Regions from separate parts of the Brevundimonas aurantiaca genome, predicted to be linked through region 1. Evidence: riboswitches for the same ligand, from Rfam matches in the RefSeq annotation. Region 1 holds a riboswitch; the other holds the start of a gene.

What was found. Region 1 has a riboswitch for glycine ahead of gcvT (glycine cleavage system aminomethyltransferase GcvT). Riboswitches for the same ligand answer to the same signal wherever they lie in the genome.
Region 2: linked by a shared signal. The riboswitch ahead of JMT67_RS03675 (TonB-dependent receptor domain-containing protein) and the one ahead of gcvT (glycine cleavage system aminomethyltransferase GcvT) in region 1 are both predicted to bind glycine.

What each region holds. Positions count from the first base shown of each region.
Region 1 covers NZ_CAJGVD010000001.1:1,134,313-1,143,400, forward strand. Annotated here, with positions in the region: gene JMT67_RS05650 (adenosine deaminase) at 1-238, shown strand, start outside; gene pncA (bifunctional nicotinamidase/pyrazinamidase) at 427-1,062, opposite strand; gene JMT67_RS05660 (class 1 fructose-bisphosphatase) at 1,059-2,030, opposite strand; glycine riboswitch at 2,188-2,283, shown strand; glycine riboswitch at 2,287-2,372, shown strand; gene gcvT (glycine cleavage system aminomethyltransferase GcvT) at 2,428-3,543, shown strand; gene gcvH (glycine cleavage system protein GcvH) at 3,682-4,047, shown strand; gene gcvPA (aminomethyl-transferring glycine dehydrogenase subunit GcvPA) at 4,113-5,459, shown strand; gene gcvPB (aminomethyl-transferring glycine dehydrogenase subunit GcvPB) at 5,474-7,042, shown strand; gene JMT67_RS05685 (TetR family transcriptional regulator) at 7,070-7,681, opposite strand; gene JMT67_RS05690 (SDR family oxidoreductase) at 7,759-8,682, shown strand; gene JMT67_RS05695 (hypothetical protein) at 8,899-9,088, shown strand, end outside.
Region 2 covers NZ_CAJGVD010000001.1:737,312-746,399, reverse strand. Annotated here, with positions in the region: gene JMT67_RS03715 (IPT/TIG domain-containing protein) at 1-486, shown strand, start outside; gene JMT67_RS03710 (hypothetical protein) at 581-847, opposite strand; gene JMT67_RS03705 (hypothetical protein) at 1,050-1,349, shown strand; gene JMT67_RS03700 (helix-turn-helix domain-containing protein) at 1,520-1,876, shown strand; gene JMT67_RS03695 (hypothetical protein) at 2,008-3,597, opposite strand; gene JMT67_RS03690 (sensor histidine kinase) at 3,967-5,352, opposite strand; gene JMT67_RS03685 (response regulator transcription factor) at 5,349-6,011, opposite strand; gene JMT67_RS03680 (ABC transporter substrate-binding protein) at 6,218-7,156, shown strand; glycine riboswitch at 7,363-7,450, shown strand; gene JMT67_RS03675 (TonB-dependent receptor domain-containing protein) at 7,626-9,088, shown strand, end outside.

The DNA of each region.
Region 1 (9,088 bases):
GGACCACCCCGTGCCCGAGATGCTGCGCCGGGGCCTGCACGTCACCCTGAACTCGGACGATCCGTCCTATTTCGGCGGGTACGTGAACGACAACTACAGCCGGCTGGCGGCGGCGGTCGGGCTGACCCGCGAACAGGTGACGCAGATGGCGAAGAACAGTTTCGAGGGGTCTTTCCTGGGCGAGGCGGAGAAGGCGGCGTTCATCGCGGAGGTAGAGGCCTACGCCAAGGCGGGCTGACGTCCTTTCGTCATTCCGGGCGAAGGGCCTGCTTGGCCCGAAGACCCGGAACCCAGCGGCGCCGAAGGCGAAATGGGTCCGCCGCACTGTGCTGGAACAGCGCGTCCGCGACAGTTTCGCGCTCTCGCGCGCCGCTGGGTTCCGGGTCTCCGCTGCGCTTCGCCCGGAATGACGAAAGAAAAAGGGGTTTAGCCGAGGAAGGCCGCCGCCCCCACCTCCGCCACCCCAATCGCCCGGAAACTGTCCCGCGCCGTCGCCTCGGTCTGTGGCGTGATCGCGCGGCTGGCGTCGGAGATGACCACGGCCTCAAAGCCTTCGCGCACCGCGTCCTCGACGGTGAAGCGGACGCAGTAGTCGAAGGCCAGACCGCACAGGAAGACGCGAGTCACGCCCAGGTCGCGCAGCAGGCCGGCCAGGCCCGTCGGGGTGCGATGGTCGTTCTCGAAGAAGCCGGAATAGGAATCGACCGCCGGGTTGTAGCCCTTGCGGATCACGGCCAGGGCCTTTTGCACCGTAGGCGCCGCGTCGGGATGGAAGTCCGCGCCGGGCGAGCCCTGGATACAGTGATCGGGCCACAGCATCTGGCGGCCGTAAGCGACCTCGATCTCGGTGAAGGGAGCCGCGCCGGGATGGTTGGAGGCGAACGAAATCTGGTCCGGCGTGTGCCAGTCCTGGGTCAGGACCACCCAGTCGACCCGTTCGGCCAGCCGGTTGATCAGCGGCATGATCCCCGCCCCGCCCGCGACCGCCAGAGACCCGCCCTCGCAGAAGTCGTTCTGCGGGTCGATGACCAGAAGGGCGTCAGTCGGACCGATCTTCATCATGCGCTTGCGTAGGCGTCGATCTCGTTGGCCGAGCCCAGGGCGACCGGGATGCGCTGGTGCAGATGCTCGGGCTGGATGTCCAGTATGGGCTGCGTCCCGTCCGTCGTCGCCTTGCCGCCGGCCTGTTCGACCAGGAAGGCCATGGGATTGCCCTCGTACATCAGGCGCAGCTTGCCGGGCTTGTTCGGCTCGCGCTTGTCCCAGGGGTATAGGAAGACGCCGCCGCGCATCAGGATGCGGTGGACGTCGGCCACCATGGCGGCGACCCAGCGCATGTTGAAATTCTTGCCCCGGGGGCCCTCGTCGCCCTTCAGCAGATCGCCCACATAGGTCTGCACCGGCTCGGCCCAGTGGCGCAGGTTCGACATGTTGATGGCGAATTCCTTGGTGTCCGGCGAAATGGCGATGGCGTCGTGGGTCAGGATCCAGTCGCCGTCGTGCGACAGGGTGAAGCCCTTGACCCCTGCGCCCGTAGTCAGGACCAGCATGGTCTGGGGGCCGTACAGGGCATAGAGGGCGGCGACCTGATTGCGGCCGGGCTGCATGAAGTCGGCCTCGGTCGGCGAAGGCGTCGCGGACTTCAGCACCGAGACGATGGTGCCGACCATGGCGTTGATGTCGATGTTGGACGAGCCGTCCAGCGGGTCGAACAGGACCAGATAGTCGCCGGTCGAATGGGGCGCGGGCTGGACCTCGTCCATCTCCTCCGAAGCGACGCCGGCGACGGCGGGACAGGCCAGAAGGGCGTCGGTCAGCATGTCGTTGGTCATGACGTCGAGCTTCTTCTGCTCCTCGTCCTGAACATTGATCTGGCCCGAGGCGCCCAAGGCCCCGGCCAGGGCGCCGCCGGCGACCAGAGTGCTGATGTCGGCGCAGGTGGCGGCGGCGACCGTCAGGACCGTCTTCAGCCCTTCCGGAACCTCAAGGGCGGCGATGTGGGCGTCGAGGCGGGTGCGGTCGGCGGTCATGGGATCGGTCCGGAGCGGCGGAGAGGGACGCTCCGTTCTTGGCGGGCGGACGCAGGGAGAGCAAGGGCGAGCCGACGCCGGATGTCAGGAAGTGCGACAAGGCGGCGTCAAAACACGCCTGCGCTTGACTTGCGGCCGGAGTCGGTGGCTTAGGTCGATTGCTCTCGCGGGAGAGATCGGCGCGCCTCGGCGGGTCGACGCCGAAGGCGCAACCGCCCCGGAAACGCTCAGGCAAACGGACCGCGAAGCATACGGACGCTGGAAAGCCGCTCTTCACGGGCGCGCCGACGGAGCAAGGCGACATGATTTGGTCGCCGGAATCTCTCAGGCTTCAGGACAGCGGGGGCGCGAGGACGGCGGAGCTCCGCCACAACACGCGACCGTGAAAGCCTGAACCATGACCGATCAGACCCTGAAGACCACGCCCCTGAACGCCGCGCACCGCGCCCTGGGGGCCCGGATGGTGGGCTTCGGCGGCTATGACATGCCGGTCCAGTATGAGGGCGTCCTGGCCGAGCACCGTTGGACCCGCGAACACGCCGGCCTGTTCGACGTGTCGCACATGGGCCAGTGCAAGATCACCGGCGCCGACGCCACCGCCCAGTTCGAGCGGTTCGTGCCCGGCGACTATGAAATCCTGAAGGCGGGCAAGCAGAAGTATTCGTTGCTGCTGAACACCGACGGCGGGATCATCGACGACCTGATGGCCGGCCGCCCGGATCACGACGGCCTGTTCGTCGTCGTCAACGCCGGCAACAAGGACGAGGATTTCGCCTTCTGGCAGGCGAACCTGGAAGGCGACGCCAAGCTGACGGTTCTGGACGACCGCGCCCTGATCGCCATCCAGGGGCCGGAAGCCGCCGAGGTCATGGCCGCCCACGAACCGATCCTGGCGGAAATGGGCTTTATGGAATGCGCCCGGCTGATGCTGTTCGGCGTCGACTGCTATGTCTCGCGTTCGGGCTATACCGGCGAGGACGGCTATGAAATTTCGGTCCCGGCGGACCAGGCCGAGCGCGTCTGGAACACCATCCTGGAAGACGCCCGCGTCAAGCCGATCGGCCTTGGCGCCCGCGACAGCCTGCGCCTGGAGGCCGGCCTGCCGCTGCACGGCCACGACATCGACCCGACGACCTCGCCGGTCGAAGGGGCTCTGACCTTTGCCCTGTCCAAGTCGCGCAAGGAGCGCGCGGACTTCACCGGCGCCGACCGCATCTTGAAGGAACTGGCCGATGGCCCGTCTCGCGTCCGCATCGGCCTGATCGTCAAGGAAGGCGCCCCGGCCCGCGAAGGCGCCGAGATCGCCGACGCAGACGGCAATGTCATCGGCAAGGTCACCTCGGGCGGCCCCTCCCCCACCTTGGGCAAGAACATCGCCATGGGGTTCGTGCCGCCGGCCTTTGCGGCGCTGGGTACGGAGCTGAAGGTCATCGTGCGCGGCAGGTCCGCCGCCGCCGAAGTCGTCTCCATGCCCTTCGTGGCGCAACGCTATTACCGGAAGCCGAAGGCGTAACATTCACCCCGTCACCCTCGGGCTTGACCCGAGGGCCGGATTATCCGCCGCATTGCGTCGGGATCAACACAGAGAACGATCCGCCTCCGATCCTCGGGTCAAGCCCGAGGATGACGGGGTGGGAGATGGAGAAGAGAAATGAAATTCACCAAGGATCACGAGTGGGTCAGCCTGGACGGCGACATCGCCACCGTGGGCATCTCGAAGCACGCCGCCGACGCCCTGGGCGACGTGGTGTTCGTGGAAGTGCCGGAAGTCGGCAAGACCGTCGCCAAGGGCGCCAGCTTCGCCGTGGTCGAGAGTGTCAAGGCCGCCTCGGACGTCTACGCCCCCGTCTCGGGCGAAGTGGTCGAGGCCAATGACGCCCTGTCGACCGCTCCTGAAACCGTCAACTCGGCCCCGGAAGCGGACGGCTGGTTCGCCAAGATCAAGGTGTCGGACGCCTCGGAGCTGGACGCCCTGATGGATCAGGCCGCCTACGACGCCTTCCTCGCCACCCTCTAAGCCCCATCGGACCCGCTGATTAAGAGTCAGCGGGTCTTCGGCCTTTCATGGCCCAGGACAAGACCATGCGTTATCTCCCCCTGACGCCCGACGACCGCACGGCGATGCTCGCCGCCATCGGCGCGAAATCGATCGACGACCTGTTCGTGGACGTGCCCGAGGCGGCGCGGCTGGACGGGCCCGTGGACCTCCCCCGCGTGGCCGGCGAGCTGGAGGTCGAGCGCGCCCTGTCCGCCATGGCCGCCAAGAACGCCACGGCCGGCGCCACGCCCTTCTTCTGCGGCGCAGGGGCCTACAAGCACCATGTCCCGGCGACGGTGGATCATATCATTCAACGGTCGGAGTTCCTGACCAGCTACACCCCCTATCAACCGGAAATCGCCCAGGGGACTCTGCAGTATCTGTACGAGTTCCAGACCCAGGTGGCGAACCTGACCGGCATGCCGGTGGCCAACGCCTCGCTGTATGACGGTTCGACCGCCATGGCCGAGGGCGTGCTGATGGCGACCCGCGTGACCCGCCGCAACAAGGCGGTGATCTCGGGCGGGGTGCACCCCCACTACGTCAAGGCGACCGAGACCGTGGTCCACGCCGTCGGCGTGGAGACGCAGGTCCTGGCCCCCGCCGTCGACGCCGAGGCCGCCGTGATCGACCAGATCGGTCCCGACACGGCCTGCGTCGTCGTTCAGACCCCGAACGTCTTCGGCACGGCGACCGATGTCACCAAGATCGCGGAGGCCGCCCACGCCGCCGGCGCCCTGCTGATCGTCGTGGTCACGGAGGCCGTGTCTATGGGCCTCTTGAAATCGCCCGGCGAAATGGGCGCGGACATCGTCGCCGCCGAGGGCCAGTCGATCGGCAACGCCCTGAACTTCGGCGGCCCCTATGTCGGCCTGTTCGCCACGCGCGAGAAGCTGATCCGCCAGATGCCCGGCCGCCTGACCGGCGAGACGGTGGACGCCGACGGCGAGCGCGGCTTCGTCCTGACCCTGTCGACGCGCGAGCAGCACATCCGCCGCGACAAGGCGACGTCGAACATCTGCACCAATTCCGGCCTCTGCACCCTGGCCTTCACCATCCACATGAGCCTGCTGGGCGAGACGGGCCTGCGCAAACTGGCCCTGCTGAACCACGAGAAGGCCCTCGCCACGCGCGACGCCCTGGCCGCCGTTCCGGGCGTCGAGATCCTGACGAAGCGCTTCTTCAACGAGTTTGCGGTGCGCGTGCCCAAGAATGCCGCCGAAGTCGTCGATACGCTGGCGAGCCACCACCTGCTGGCCGGCGTGCCCTACAGCCGCCTGGCCCCCGACGCCGGCATGGACGACGTCCTGCTGGTCGCTGCGACCGAAACCACCCTTGACGCCGACATCAAGCTCCTGGCGACCGCCCTCGCCAAGGTGCTGGCGGCCTGAGCGGAGACAAGACCATGAGCACCATGAACACCGTCGGCCGCCCGACCGCCCCGAACCAGGTCCAGACCAAGCCCGCCACCCTGACCGGCGGGCGCGGCCTGTTGCAGAACGAGCCGCTGATCTTCGAAGGCGAAGGCTGGGGCAAGACCGGGGTCGACCTGCCCGAACCGAAGACCGATGCGTCGGACCTGGGCGACCTGGTCCGCAAGGATCCGATCGGCCTGCCCGGCCTGTCGGAGCCCGAGGCCATGCGCCACTATGTGCGCCTGTCGCAGAAGAACCACGCCATCGACCTGGCCATCTATCCGCTGGGCTCGTGCACGATGAAGCACAACCCGCGCCTGAACGAGAAGATGGCGCGTCTGGCCGGTTTTTCGGACATCCACCCCCTGCAGCCGATGTCGACGGTTCAGGGCGCGCTGGAGCTGATGGATACGCTGGCCCATTGGCTGAAGACCCTGACCGGCATGCCCGCCGTCGCGCTATCTCCGAAAGCGGGAGCGCACGGCGAACTGTGCGGCCTGATGGCCATCCGCGCCGCGCACGAGGCCTCGGGCCAGCATGAGAAGCGCCGCAAGGTGCTGGTGCCCACCAGCGCCCACGGCACCAACCCGGCCACCGCCGCCTTCGTCGGCTATACCGTCGTCGAGGTCGCCCAGACCGAGGACGGCCGCGTGGACGTGGCCGACCTGGCGTCCAAGCTGGGCGACGACGTCGCCGCCATCATGGTGACCAACCCCAACACCTGCGGCTTGTTCGAGCGCGACATTCTGGAAATCAGCCGCCTGACGCACGAGGCGGGCGCCTATTTCTACTGCGACGGCGCCAACTTCAACGCCATCGTCGGCCGGGTTCGTCCGGGCGATCTGGGCGTGGACGCCATGCACATCAACCTGCACAAGACCTTCTCGACGCCGCACGGCGGCGGCGGGCCGGGCGCGGGTCCGGTGGTGCTGTCACAGGCCCTGGCGCCCTTCGCCCCCGCCCCCTGGGTCGTGCATGACGATAGCGGTTACGCGCTGATCGAACGGGAAGAAGGCGACGCAGCCCAGGCCTTCGGCCGCCTGTGCGCCTTCCAGGGGCAGATGGGCATGTATGTGCGCGCCCTGTCCTACATGATGAGCCACGGTGCCGACGGCCTGCGTCAGGTCGCCGAGGATGCGGTGCTGAACGCCAACTACATCAAGGCCCGCCTGTCGGACCTGATGAGCGCGGCCTTCCCCGACGGCCCCTGCATGCACGAGGCCCTGTTCGACGACGAATGGCTGAAGGGCACGGACGTCACCACGCTCGACTTCGCCAAGGCGATGATCGACGAGGGCTTCCACCCGATGACCATGTATTTCCCCCTGGTCGTCCACGGGGCCATGCTGATCGAGCCGACCGAGACCGAGTCCAAGGCCGAGCTGGACCGCTTCATCGAGGCCATGCGCCTGCTGGCCCAGGCGGCCAAGGCCGGCGACGTCGACCGCTTCAAGGGCGCCCCCTTCCACGCCCCCCTGCGTCGTCTGGACGAAACCCGCGCCGCCCGCTCGCCGGTGCTGCGCTGGACCGCCCCTGCGGGCTCGAACCAGGCGGCTTAAGCCGCTCTCGGCGTCCGCCGTCCTGGATCAGGGCGGCGGACGCTGGCCCGCCATGCGTCTCAGGACGGCGAAGGCTTCACGGCCGAACCGTTCAGGCCCTTCGTCCGGATGGGCCAGCCAGGCCTCGCCGGCCAGTTTCATGATGCTGACGCCGATCGCCGCCGCGACGCGACAGGCGACGTCGTCCGGGGCCAATCCCTTCCGCTCGGCCAGCGTCTGGGCCAGCAGCCGCTCCACCCCTTCATACTTTGCGTGATCACCGGCCTGAAGGGCGGGCGTCTGATGGATCAGCCGCGTCAGGTCCAGCATGTCGGGCGTCTGGAAGCGCGCGGCGACATCGGCCAGCCCCCCCTCCACCATATCGAGCAGCGGTTCGTCGCACGGCCGGGCCGCCACCGCCTGGGCGATCATCTCAGGGATTTGGGCCTTGAGGGAAAAGACGATCTCTTCCTTGGAGCCGAAATAGTTCAGCAGGGTGCGGCGCGATACGCCCGCCGCCGCCGCCACCTCGTCCAGGGTGGCGCCGTCAAATCCCTTTTCGATGAACAGCCGCAGGCCTTCGGCCTGAATGCGGGCGTGGGTTTCCTGCCGCTTTCGCGCACGCAGACCCTGCTCGTCAGGAAAAACTTTTTCTTGCACTTCTTGCATATTTGCACCGGATGCAGATATGCAAGCCGGAGCCCTTCGGAAATTCAGTTCACCCCAGGATAGCCGCAATGACCCAATGGACGACAGCCGATATTCCCGACCAGAGCGGCAAGCTGGTCATCATCACCGGGGCGACCGGCGGCATCGGCTTGGAGGCGGCGCTCGTTCTGGCTGGAAAGGGCGCCGAGGTCGTTCTGGCCGCGCGCAATCCGGACAAGGGCGATCAGGCGGAACGGCTGATCCGCAGTCGCCACCCTGAGGCCCTCGTGCGGTTCGAACGGCTGGACCTGGCGGACCTCAGCTCTGTCGCCGCCTTCGCCGAGGCCCTCCTGGCGGCGGGTCGGCCGGTCGACATTCTGATCAACAATGCGGGCGTCATGGCCGTGCCTCGTCGCCGAACGACCATCGATGGTTTCGAGATGCAGTTCGGAACCAACTATCTATCCCACTTCGCCCTGACCGGCCGGCTCCTGCCACTGCTGACGGCGGCTCAGGCGCGAGTGGTGCAGTTGTCCAGCGTGGCCCATCGCGGCGGTCGGATTCAGCTCAGAGATCTGAACTATCGCTCCGGTTACCGGCCCTGGCCCGTCTATCAGCAGTCCAAACTGGCGATGCTGATGTTCGCCCTGGAGCTTCAGCGCCGCAGCGATCGCGAAGATTGGGGCCTGACCAGCGTGGCCGCCCATCCCGGTTTCGCCCGGACGGATCTGATCGCCAACGGCCACGCCGGCAGCCCGCCCGGACTTTTCGCCTTGGTCAGCCGCCTGCTGGCGCGCGTGGCCAGCCATTCGGCGGCCGACGGCGCCTTGCCGATCCTGATGGCGGCGACCCTGCCCCAGGCCGAACCCGGCGCCTATTACGGCCCTCAGGGCTGGCAGGAGATGCGGGGTGCGCCCGGCCGCGCCCTCATCAAGCCCCAGGCGCTGGATGTCGAAACCGCCCGCGCCCTGTGGTCCGAGTCCGAACGCATGACCGGCGTCCACTACGGCTGACCAAGGCCCAGCCGCGTCCTGTGGGACACAGACTGCGACAATCCGGCTTCATGACCAAAGCTTCATAGGAAAGCCACGGATCGGCCATCGAACCGGATCTTAAGGGGTTATGTGACAACCTCGCCACGGTCGCTCTTTCCCTTCCCGGCTTGGGATCGGGTGGGCGTGGCGACCGTTGTCACACCTCAGTCAGTCCTCCTCCCTCCCGGCGCCCTCGTGATCTCCGCACCCGCTCTCGTCCTGTCCTCCGCCTCGCCTCGCAGCCGCAAGCTGCGGGTGCTGAAGCGTTGGGCCCTGATGGCGGGCGGGCTGTTCGTGGTCCTGCTTGGCATTCTGATCGCCCCCCTGCCCGGCCCCGGCGGCGTCCCGGTGATCGCGGTCGGCCTGATGCTGATCCTGAAGAGCT
Region 2 (9,088 bases), 400 kb from region 1:
GGGGAGGCCCTCTTCGCCTCGGCGGCGTTCGGGCGGCTGCGGCGCTCCGACCGGGTAACGACGGACCTTTACGCCCGCATCGACGCGCGGGAGATCACTCTGGACGGCTTTACCGAAACCGGCGGGGGCTATGCGGCCCTGGTTTGGGACGGCGTCGATCAGAGCAGTCTGTCCACCAACCTCGGCGCGGCCTTGCGATGGGTCGCCGACACCCGCAGCGCCGGCGTCATAACCGCCTCCGCCCGTCTCGAATGGTCGCATGAGCTTGAAGAGGTGGGACGCCAGACGGTCCGCTACGCCGACTGGGCGGCCAGTCCGTCCTATCTGGTGCCGTTGGACGCCTGGTCGCGCAATGCGCTCAAGCTCGACCTTGGGGCGGATTGGCAGGTGTCGGATCGTCTGCTGCTCGGCTTGGGGTATCGTGGCCAGTTGGGCGACGCCAGCGTCAGCCATGGCGCCGAACTGCGGTTTACCTACGGATGGTAGCCGCCATCATGACGCCGGCCCGGATGCGAGGTCGCCGCGGGCCGGCAAACGACCGCAAGCCCCGACCTTAAACGGTCGGGGCCGTCCGTCGGGGTCACCAGTCCTGAGGAAGCTCCGGCCCCTGGCCGCCGCAGACATAGATGGGCGTCGCGTCATAGTAGGGGGAGGGCACATTGGCGCGCAGCACATAGACGTTGCCGCCCCATCCTCCGCACCCGCGATCGGACACTTCGCCGAGGTATTCGGTCTTGGCCGCGTCGGCATAGTAGACATAGTGGTAGGCCGTCAGATCGACTTGGGCGGAGGCGGCGGTGACGGAGGCTGCAGCGATCAAAGCAGCGCCGACAAGAACGGGTTTCACACGGATATTCATTGGCTTTGTCTCCCTATGCACGCCGATCGCGTGCGCCGCATAGGGCGCGCGCTCTTGCCTGGGAATGCAACTCACAGGCGCGTTATGGGTAGGCGTTATCGCTGAACCGTAAAGCTTTAGGGCTTGACTCTGCAACTGATGGGTGTCCCCATTCTCCAGGCCTTCACGTCCGAAGGCGATGGAGAGTGAGATGAAACCTTCGCTAAGACTTTCGGTCATCGCGGCCGTCACGCTGGGCGTCGCCTCCCTGACCTCGACGGCCTCCTCCGCCCAGATTATCGGCGGCAATCGCGTGGCGCTTTACGACGTCGTCTATTACAGCGACGCCTCCAAGACGACGGAGGTCGGTCGAAACTACGGCGTCTGCTACGGCGGCTGGGGGACGCCGATCTGGGCCGGGAACAGCGAGTTCACCAGCGGCCAGCAGACCGCCTTCCACAGTCAAGAGCACGTCGGCTGGTGCACGCCTGAAGGCATAGAGTACTTCTGACCCCGGCGGGGCGCCGCGGCCGAGCCGGCCGCGCTGATGGGGGCGCTTGCGGACGCGACGCGGCGCCCCGGTTGCGCGCCTACCAAGCTTGACTATATGTGATCCGAGCGGCAAAGGGCGCAGACGCTTCGGAAATCCCCATGACGTCCGGTTCAGAGACCACCGACCCATTGAACGTCTACATCGGCGCGCGCATCCGCGAGGAGCGGATGGCCTCCGGCCTGACGCAGTCTCGGCTCGGCGCGGCGATCGGGGTCACCTTTCAGCAGATTCAGAAATACGAACGGGCGGCGAGCCGGGTATCGGTCTCCACGATGGTTCGTATCGCGGACGCGCTCAAACTCCCGATCGTCGCCTTTCTTCCACCGCAGACGTTCCGCCCCGTCAGTGAGGAGGACGACAGAGATGTCCGAGAGCGGCGGGAACTCTTGAAAGCATTTCAGAAGACGCCGCCGGCTCGTCGAGGGCTGCTGCTGGCGCTGGCGCGGGAGTTCGCATCGGACGGCGCGCGCGCGCCGGACATGTAGCCGCCGCCTTCTCCGTCGCCTTGGGCCTCTGCGGCGGAAAGGCTGTCAGTTCCATACGACCGTAGAGGTCCAGGTCGCAGGGCCGCTCGACCGATGGGGTCGAGCGGATGATCGTCGCGGGTCTTCTGAAATCAGCAGACCTCGTCGCGCGGCAGCGGCTTGAAGACCCGGCGGTAAACGTCGCACTCGGCGGCGAGCACCATGCCGCTGCGCCATTGGACGGAGCCGTCGAGCGTATGGGCGAAGCCGAGCATGACATTGGGCCGCTCGAGGCGGCGAGACCCGCCCAGATCCCGGATCAAGCGGTCGATCTCGGCCGGCGGCAACAGCACGAGCTTGCTGGCGACGACCGTGTTGTAAGCGGCCGGAAGGTTGCGATAGTCGAACGATTCAGACGGATTGTCGTAGCCGGTGTCGCTGATCTGCAGATAGTCGCGGTTGAAGCGCGCCAGGGTGATGTGTTCGCCGTTCCCGCTTGTCATCACCTGATCGAAATACCGGTCGGGCCGGGTGAGATAGGCCTGCAACTGGGCCTTCGTCATGCCGGTGGCCGCCTTCAGAAGGGTGTCCAGCAGCTCCGCTTTCAGCGCACGGATCGGCGCCAGCAGCCAGTCGGGCGTCACGGCGTCGATGATGTCGCCGATCGCCGCAGCGGTCAGACCGATGAAGCTCGGCGCTCCCGCCATCGAAAGCAGATGTCGGGTCGCATAGTCGCTGAGGATGCGGTCGGCCTTCTCGGTGTCGGTCTTGCGCTCGGCGTTGAAGAACAAAGCCTCCGCCACCTGATGACTGACCTGGGGCCAGAGCCGCAGGCCTTCGTCGATGTCGTCGCGCCAGTATTCCTTGTAGGTGACCGGCGCCGCATTGAGCGCCACATAGCCGGCCAGCTCCGCCGTCAGCAGGACCGCCGAACAGCTGAAGTCGTTCCAGCGGCAGTTGTCGATGCGGCGCTGAAGGTCGGCCTTGTGGTCGTAATAGGCCCGAATGTCGGCGTCGAGCGATGCGCGCAGGGTCGAGAACAGGCGCGGCACCGAATAGTTGGTGCTGCTGCTGGCGCTGGGCAGCAACCGGTCCAGGGCGGAGCCGGGACGCGCGTCGACCATCGCCTGATAGATGCGTCCGTCGACCCCCGCCACGCTGGCGGTGAAGAAGTCGCCGGTCAAGGCTGAGCCCGGCAGGCGCTTGTCGATATAGCCTTCGAGGACGATGTGGCGGATCGCATTGTCCGGCGGGTTCAAGGTGAAGGGGGCGCCGGAAAACTGATTGATGAAGGTGTGGCCATAGGTGTCGCCCGCCGCGTGGGTCAGGAAGCCCAGGCGGAAGGCGCGTTGCAGCGGATCGTCGCCGAAGCTGTTCCAGACGTGCTCGAGCCAGGCGTCCGAGCCGTGCGAGACGCCGCTTTCCTCGCCGTCCGGATGGATGACCTGTTGGCCCGTGAGGATGTCAGGGTAGGCGTCCGGCCCAAGCACGCCGGCGCGATACTGCGCCCGACCGGCCCTCAACGCGATCAGTGTGTCGTCCGCAACCTTGTATCGCCGAACCTCGCCGGTTCCTAGGACGGGGATTTCCACATAGCCGTCGTCGAGCGCGTCGTTCACCGCGATTTCGGCGAAATAGACGTGGGACGTCGGCTTCCAGGCTGCGGCGACGCTGGGCAATAGGACAGCCGTGACGCTGAGGGCGGCGGCCAGCAGGCGCGCCTTGCGTGATTTCGCGAACATCGTGTCTCCTCCAAGAGAATGTGATCCCGCCGACCCCGTGCGTTGTATTGATCACGTCTTTTGCGAGAACCGTCAAATCCTTTTGGTTGTAGTCCTAAGCTCTTGGCTCAATCTCTGCGGGCGCGGCGACACGGCCTGGTCCGCATGTGATTTGGACAAGGCGACCGAAGCCGGGCAGGGCCGCGGCGGCTGACGGGCGCTGTGCGGCAAAAGCGAAAGCCCTCTGGTGGAACTTGGCGAGAGCGTCTTCGGCGCAGCCGCCCTCAAACCGCACATCGAACGAAGCGTCTTCAGCCGCCGTCGGTGCGAACGGCGTCCCCGATCCGGTGGCGCGCGTTCACCCTCAGAACGGCTTGTCGTTTCGACGACTCATTCTTCCGAACTGGGTTGGAAAGTCAGTCGCCCGACGAGGCCGCTTCGCGCGCCGCTGCGGTTGGATAAGCCGAACTGCCCGCCTTGGGCCTCCGCCAAGGTGCGAACAATGGCGAGGCCGAGTCCGGACCCGGACGCCTGGGAGGGGGCTGCGCGGAAGAATCGGTCCGTGAGGCGGGGAAGGGCGGCCTCATCGACGCCGGGGCCGTGATCCCAGACGCAGACCGCGCCCGTTGTTCGCACATGTACGACGACGGGCGGTGCGCCGTGGTGGAAGGCGTTGTCGATAAGATTGAGGATCTGTTCAGCGATGAGGTCCTCGGCGCCCAGAACGACCACGGCCTCTGCCGGAAGACGAAGGCGTAGGGCGCCGTTCGGAGCGGACCGGCGCGCCTTAGCCATTTGAAAGGCGCGCCGCGCCGCCCGGCCCAGGTCCGCAGACGACTTGATCCGGGCTCCGTCAGCCCGGGCCGTGGAAAGCAATTGGCCGACGAGCCGGGTCATGCCGGCGACCGCCTCGCGGGAGTCGTCGATCAGACGCCTCTCCCGCGCGGTCCAGGTCCTGGGCGCGCCCGCCAGCAAATCGAGATTGGCCGCCACGACCGAAAGCGGGGTGCGCAACTGGTGCGAGGCGTCGGCTGCGAAGCGCTGAATCCCCGACGTCGAGGCCTCGAGCCGCGCCAGGAGATGGTTGAAGGCGGTCAGTACCGGCTGGAACTCGCGGGGCGCCAGGTCGATGTCGGCGGGTGCGAAGTCGGCATGGGGACCGGGGCGGCGCGTCAGGTCGTCGATCAGCCGCTTGAGCGAGTTGAGGCCCCACTTCAAGGCCGGCCAGATCAGAAGCGCCGCCAACAGCACGAGCAGGGTGGGTGGCAGCAGGAGGCTGCGATATAGATCCAACAGGCTGGCGCGTCGCGAGTCCAGGCTCTGAGCCACCGACACGATGACGGGGGCGGGTCTTCCTGGGATCGTCAGGGTTTGCTGGGCCATGCGAACCGGCACGCCGCGGACGGACAGGTCGGCGAAGGCCGGAGCTTCCGACGAGGCGTCGGGCAGGCGCGGCAACTCCTCATAGCCTGTGATCAGTCGGTCGCCCTCGCGAACACTGTAGAAGACGGCGTCCCGCTCGGGGCCGTCGAGCAGGCCCAGAGTCCAGGGCGCGACATCGACAGTCACCTTGCCGTCGGCGACCGAGACCGTTTCCCGGATGGTCTGCAGCGCCCCCGCCAGGAGGCGGTCGGCCGTCTCCGCCACCACCCGGTGGGCCGTCCAGGCCCCGACCGCCAGCACCACGACGGCGAACAGGGCCAGGGGCGCGACCTGGGCGATCAGCAGACGTGTCACCAGACTGTGGGGGCGGCGCGAGCCGGGCGCCTCGCTCATGGATCGAGACGATAGCCGCGACCGCGGATATTGGTCACGGCGGGGCCGTCAGGCTGCAACTGGCGCCTCAGCCGACCGACATGGATCTCCAGGGCGTTGAGCGAGGGAGCCTCATCCTGCGGAAAGACCTCGGCCGCCAACAACTCCCGATCAACCACCTGGCCGGCGCGCGAGGCCAGAACGCGCAGGGCCGCCCATTCGCGCGGACGGAGCGACAGCTCTCGGTCATTGACCTGGGCCCGGCCGGCCTCCCAGTCGCAGACCAGTGAGCCGACGATCGCGGCGCCCGCCGCCCGACCCTGGCGTCGACGCACGATCGCTCTCAATCGGGCGATCAGTTCCGAAGGGGCGAAGGGTTTGACGAGATAGTCATCAGCGCCGAAATCCAGTCCCGCCACCCGGTCGCCCAGGGCGTCGCGCGCGGTCAGCATCAGGACGGGCGTCTGCGATCCCCGCCGTCTGAAGGCCTTCAGGACCTCGAAACCGTCGATGTCGGGAAGGCCGATGTCCAACACGGCGGCGTCGAACCGCTCCGTCGCTTCCAGATGAAGGGCTTGGTCCCCGCTGTCGGTGGAGCGGAGTTCGAAACCGACCGCCAGAAGGCTGGCCTCGAGCGAATGCCGAAGCGCCTTGTCATCCTCGACGACCAGTATTCTCATGGCGATGCGAAGGAGCGGATCATGAGCGGTACAATAGCGGGAAACCCGCCCCGGTGAAGACGGACCGGAGACATCTGCTTCTCGGGCTCGCGGGGGCGGGGGTTTCGGCCTGCGCGGGCGAGCCGGACGGGGTCGCGACGGCGCCCCGCGTCCGATGGCTTGCCAGGCGCGAGGGCGGGCTGCACATCCTCACGAACACCAGCCTGATGGGGCCTGTGCTGGCGGCGTTTCAACGGCGCTGGCCCGAGATCGCGGTGCGGCTCGAGGACATCAACTCCACCCTGATCGCGAACCGAGTCCAGTCCCGCGCCGCCTCCGGACTGGAGGGGCCGGATCTGGTCTGGAGCACGGCGATGGACGTGCAGGTCAAGCTGATCAATGACGGCTACGCCCAAGTTTACCGATCGCCGCATCGGGGAGCCATGCCGGACGGCTCGGTTTGGCGAGACCAGGCGTTCGGAGTGACGGCCGAGCCCGTCGTCTTCGCCTATAATCGCAGGCGGTTGCCGTCGGAGATCGTGCCGCGCAGCCACGCCCAACTGCTCGAACGGCTGTCCACCGACGCGGACCGGTTTTTCCGCCGGGTCACCCTGTATGACGCCGAACGCAGCGGGGTGGCGCTTCTGCAGTTGTCGGCCGACATCCAGATCTATCCCGACGCCTGGGCCCTTATGACTGCCCTGGGGTCTACTCGTCCGCGTGCCGATACGTCCGGCCAAAGGATGATGGGCCAACTGGCCGACGGCCGCATGGCCTTCGCCTACAATATGAACCAGTCCTACGGGGCGTCGTGGGTCGCCCGGGCGCCCGATATCGGCCTGGTTACGCCAGAGGACTATCATCTGTCCGTCTCGCGCGTGGCCTTCATACCCCGCAACGCGGCCCACCCCAACGCCGCCCGGCTTTTTCTGGATTTTCTTTTATCGCGTGAAGGGCAGAGGATCATCGCCGGCCTGGGGGTCCGCCCGGCGCGCGACGACATTCTCGCCGAACGTCGCGCCTTGATCCCAGGCGCTCGGCCGGTTCGGGTTGGACCGGCCCTGCTCGCCAATCTCGACCAGGCGCGTCGCGAGCGGCTTCTACAGCGTTGGCGGGCCGCCATGCAGGCGGCGGAACGGGCGCCGCAAGACCCTACGGCGCCCTAGGCTTTCCTGTGGATAAGTCTGTTTCTTCCGGAGGCGGTGTTTCTGTCACGTCGCTTTCACCGATCCTGCGGTGACCGATAATCGCTGGGCGACAAGCGACTGACGCGCTTTAAAAGCGGCATGTTAGTGCACGACTGTGCGAATTAGAGCATTATAATTGCGAATAGAGGCGATTTGACAGCCATCCGTTGGTCGATCTTACTCACTTCAGCAAGGCGGGAGAGATCGGTTCCCGCCGACGCCGAAGGCGCAACCGCCCCGGAAACGCTCAGGCAAACGGACCGTCTTGCTGAAGGAACGCTGGAGAGAAGGTCGAATCCGGGGGATGCGGCCTCGCCGAAGGAGAAAGGGTCGGCGAACGGCCCGAAACTCTCAGGCCCAATGACAGCGGGGGCGAACAGGCGCCGCAGAGCGCCGGTCGCATTGGGCAACCCTGGGGAGGGGCGTCGTCGCCATGAGGAATCTCGCTTTGTCTCGTCTTAATCGCAACCTGACCTATTATTGCAGCGCCATCGCGCTGATGGCCTGCGCCACCTCTGTCCACGCCCAGGAGGCGGGCGCCCCAGAGGATGCGGCCTCGGTCGATGACATCGTCGTCACCGCCTCCCGGATCGACCGCGCCGGCTTCGAGGCGCCGACGCCGACCATCCACCTTTCCGCCGAGGATCTGTCGGTCGGCGCGCGGCCGAATATCGCCGCCGCCCTCAACGACATGCCTCAATTCCGCGCCACCACATCGGCCCAGACGACCGGCACCAACACCGGTGCGGGCAATGCGCCGGTCGATCTGCGCGGCCTGGGCATCAACCGGACCTTGGTCCTGATCGATGGGCGTCGCGTGTCCAGCGAAAACGATCTGAACGCCGTGCCGTCGGTGCTGGTCAAGAGCGTCGACGTGGTTACGGGCGGCGCATCGGCCGCCTGGGGCTCAGGCGCCGTCGCCGGCGTCGTGAACATCGGCATCGATCGCTATTTCACCGGCGGCAAGCTGGGCGCCGAATACGGCGTGTCCTCCTACGACGACGCTGAGCAGGAACGGTTCGAAGGCGCCTGGGGCACAGACTTCGCCGACGGGCGCGGCCATTTCGTCATCGGCGGCGAATACCTCGACAACGAAGGCGTCATCCCCAAAGCGTCGCGCCCGAATATCGGCCGATGGGCCACCGTCAACGGCGCCCTGCAGCCGGACGTCGGCTTCGCCAACGCCGCTTACGGCGGTCTGATCCTGTCGGGCGTGAACCGCGGTAAGGTGTTTAACCCGGACGGCACGCTTCGGCCTTTCGATTACGGCACAGTCAGCGGAACCAACTCGATCGGCGGCGAAGGTCCGTCCAATGACGATCTCAGCCCCCTGGTCACGCCGCAGCGCCGCTACACCGGCCTGGCCAGCGCCGTCTATGAGATCAATGGCAAGCTGCGGGTCACGGCCGATGTCCGTCACTCGCGGATGTGGAACGACTATGTCTGGTTCGGCGATCACGATCGCGGCGACCTGACCATCAGCATCGACAACGCCTTCTTGTCGTCCACGATCAAGCAGCAGATGGCGGCCGCTGGCCAGACGTCCTTCACCTTCGGACGTTTCAACTCCGATCTGTCCTATTCCACGATCGATTTCGAGCGCGTCACCACCCAGGCCACTCTGGCCGTGGACGGCGAGTTCGGCGACAGCTGGCGCTGGGGCGCCTACTACAGCCACGGTGAGTTTGAGAATAATATCGATACGCCCGGTTTCCTGCTGAAGACCGAATTCGCCAATGCGGTCGATTCCGTAATCGATCCCGTGAGCGGTCGAGCCGTCTGCCGCGTGACCCTGACCAATCCCAACTCGGGCTGCGTGCCGATCAATCTCTTTGGCCTGGGCGCGCCGTCTCAGGAAGCCATCGACTATGTCACCGGCACGCCTCAGCAGCGGGCCACCACCAAGCTGGA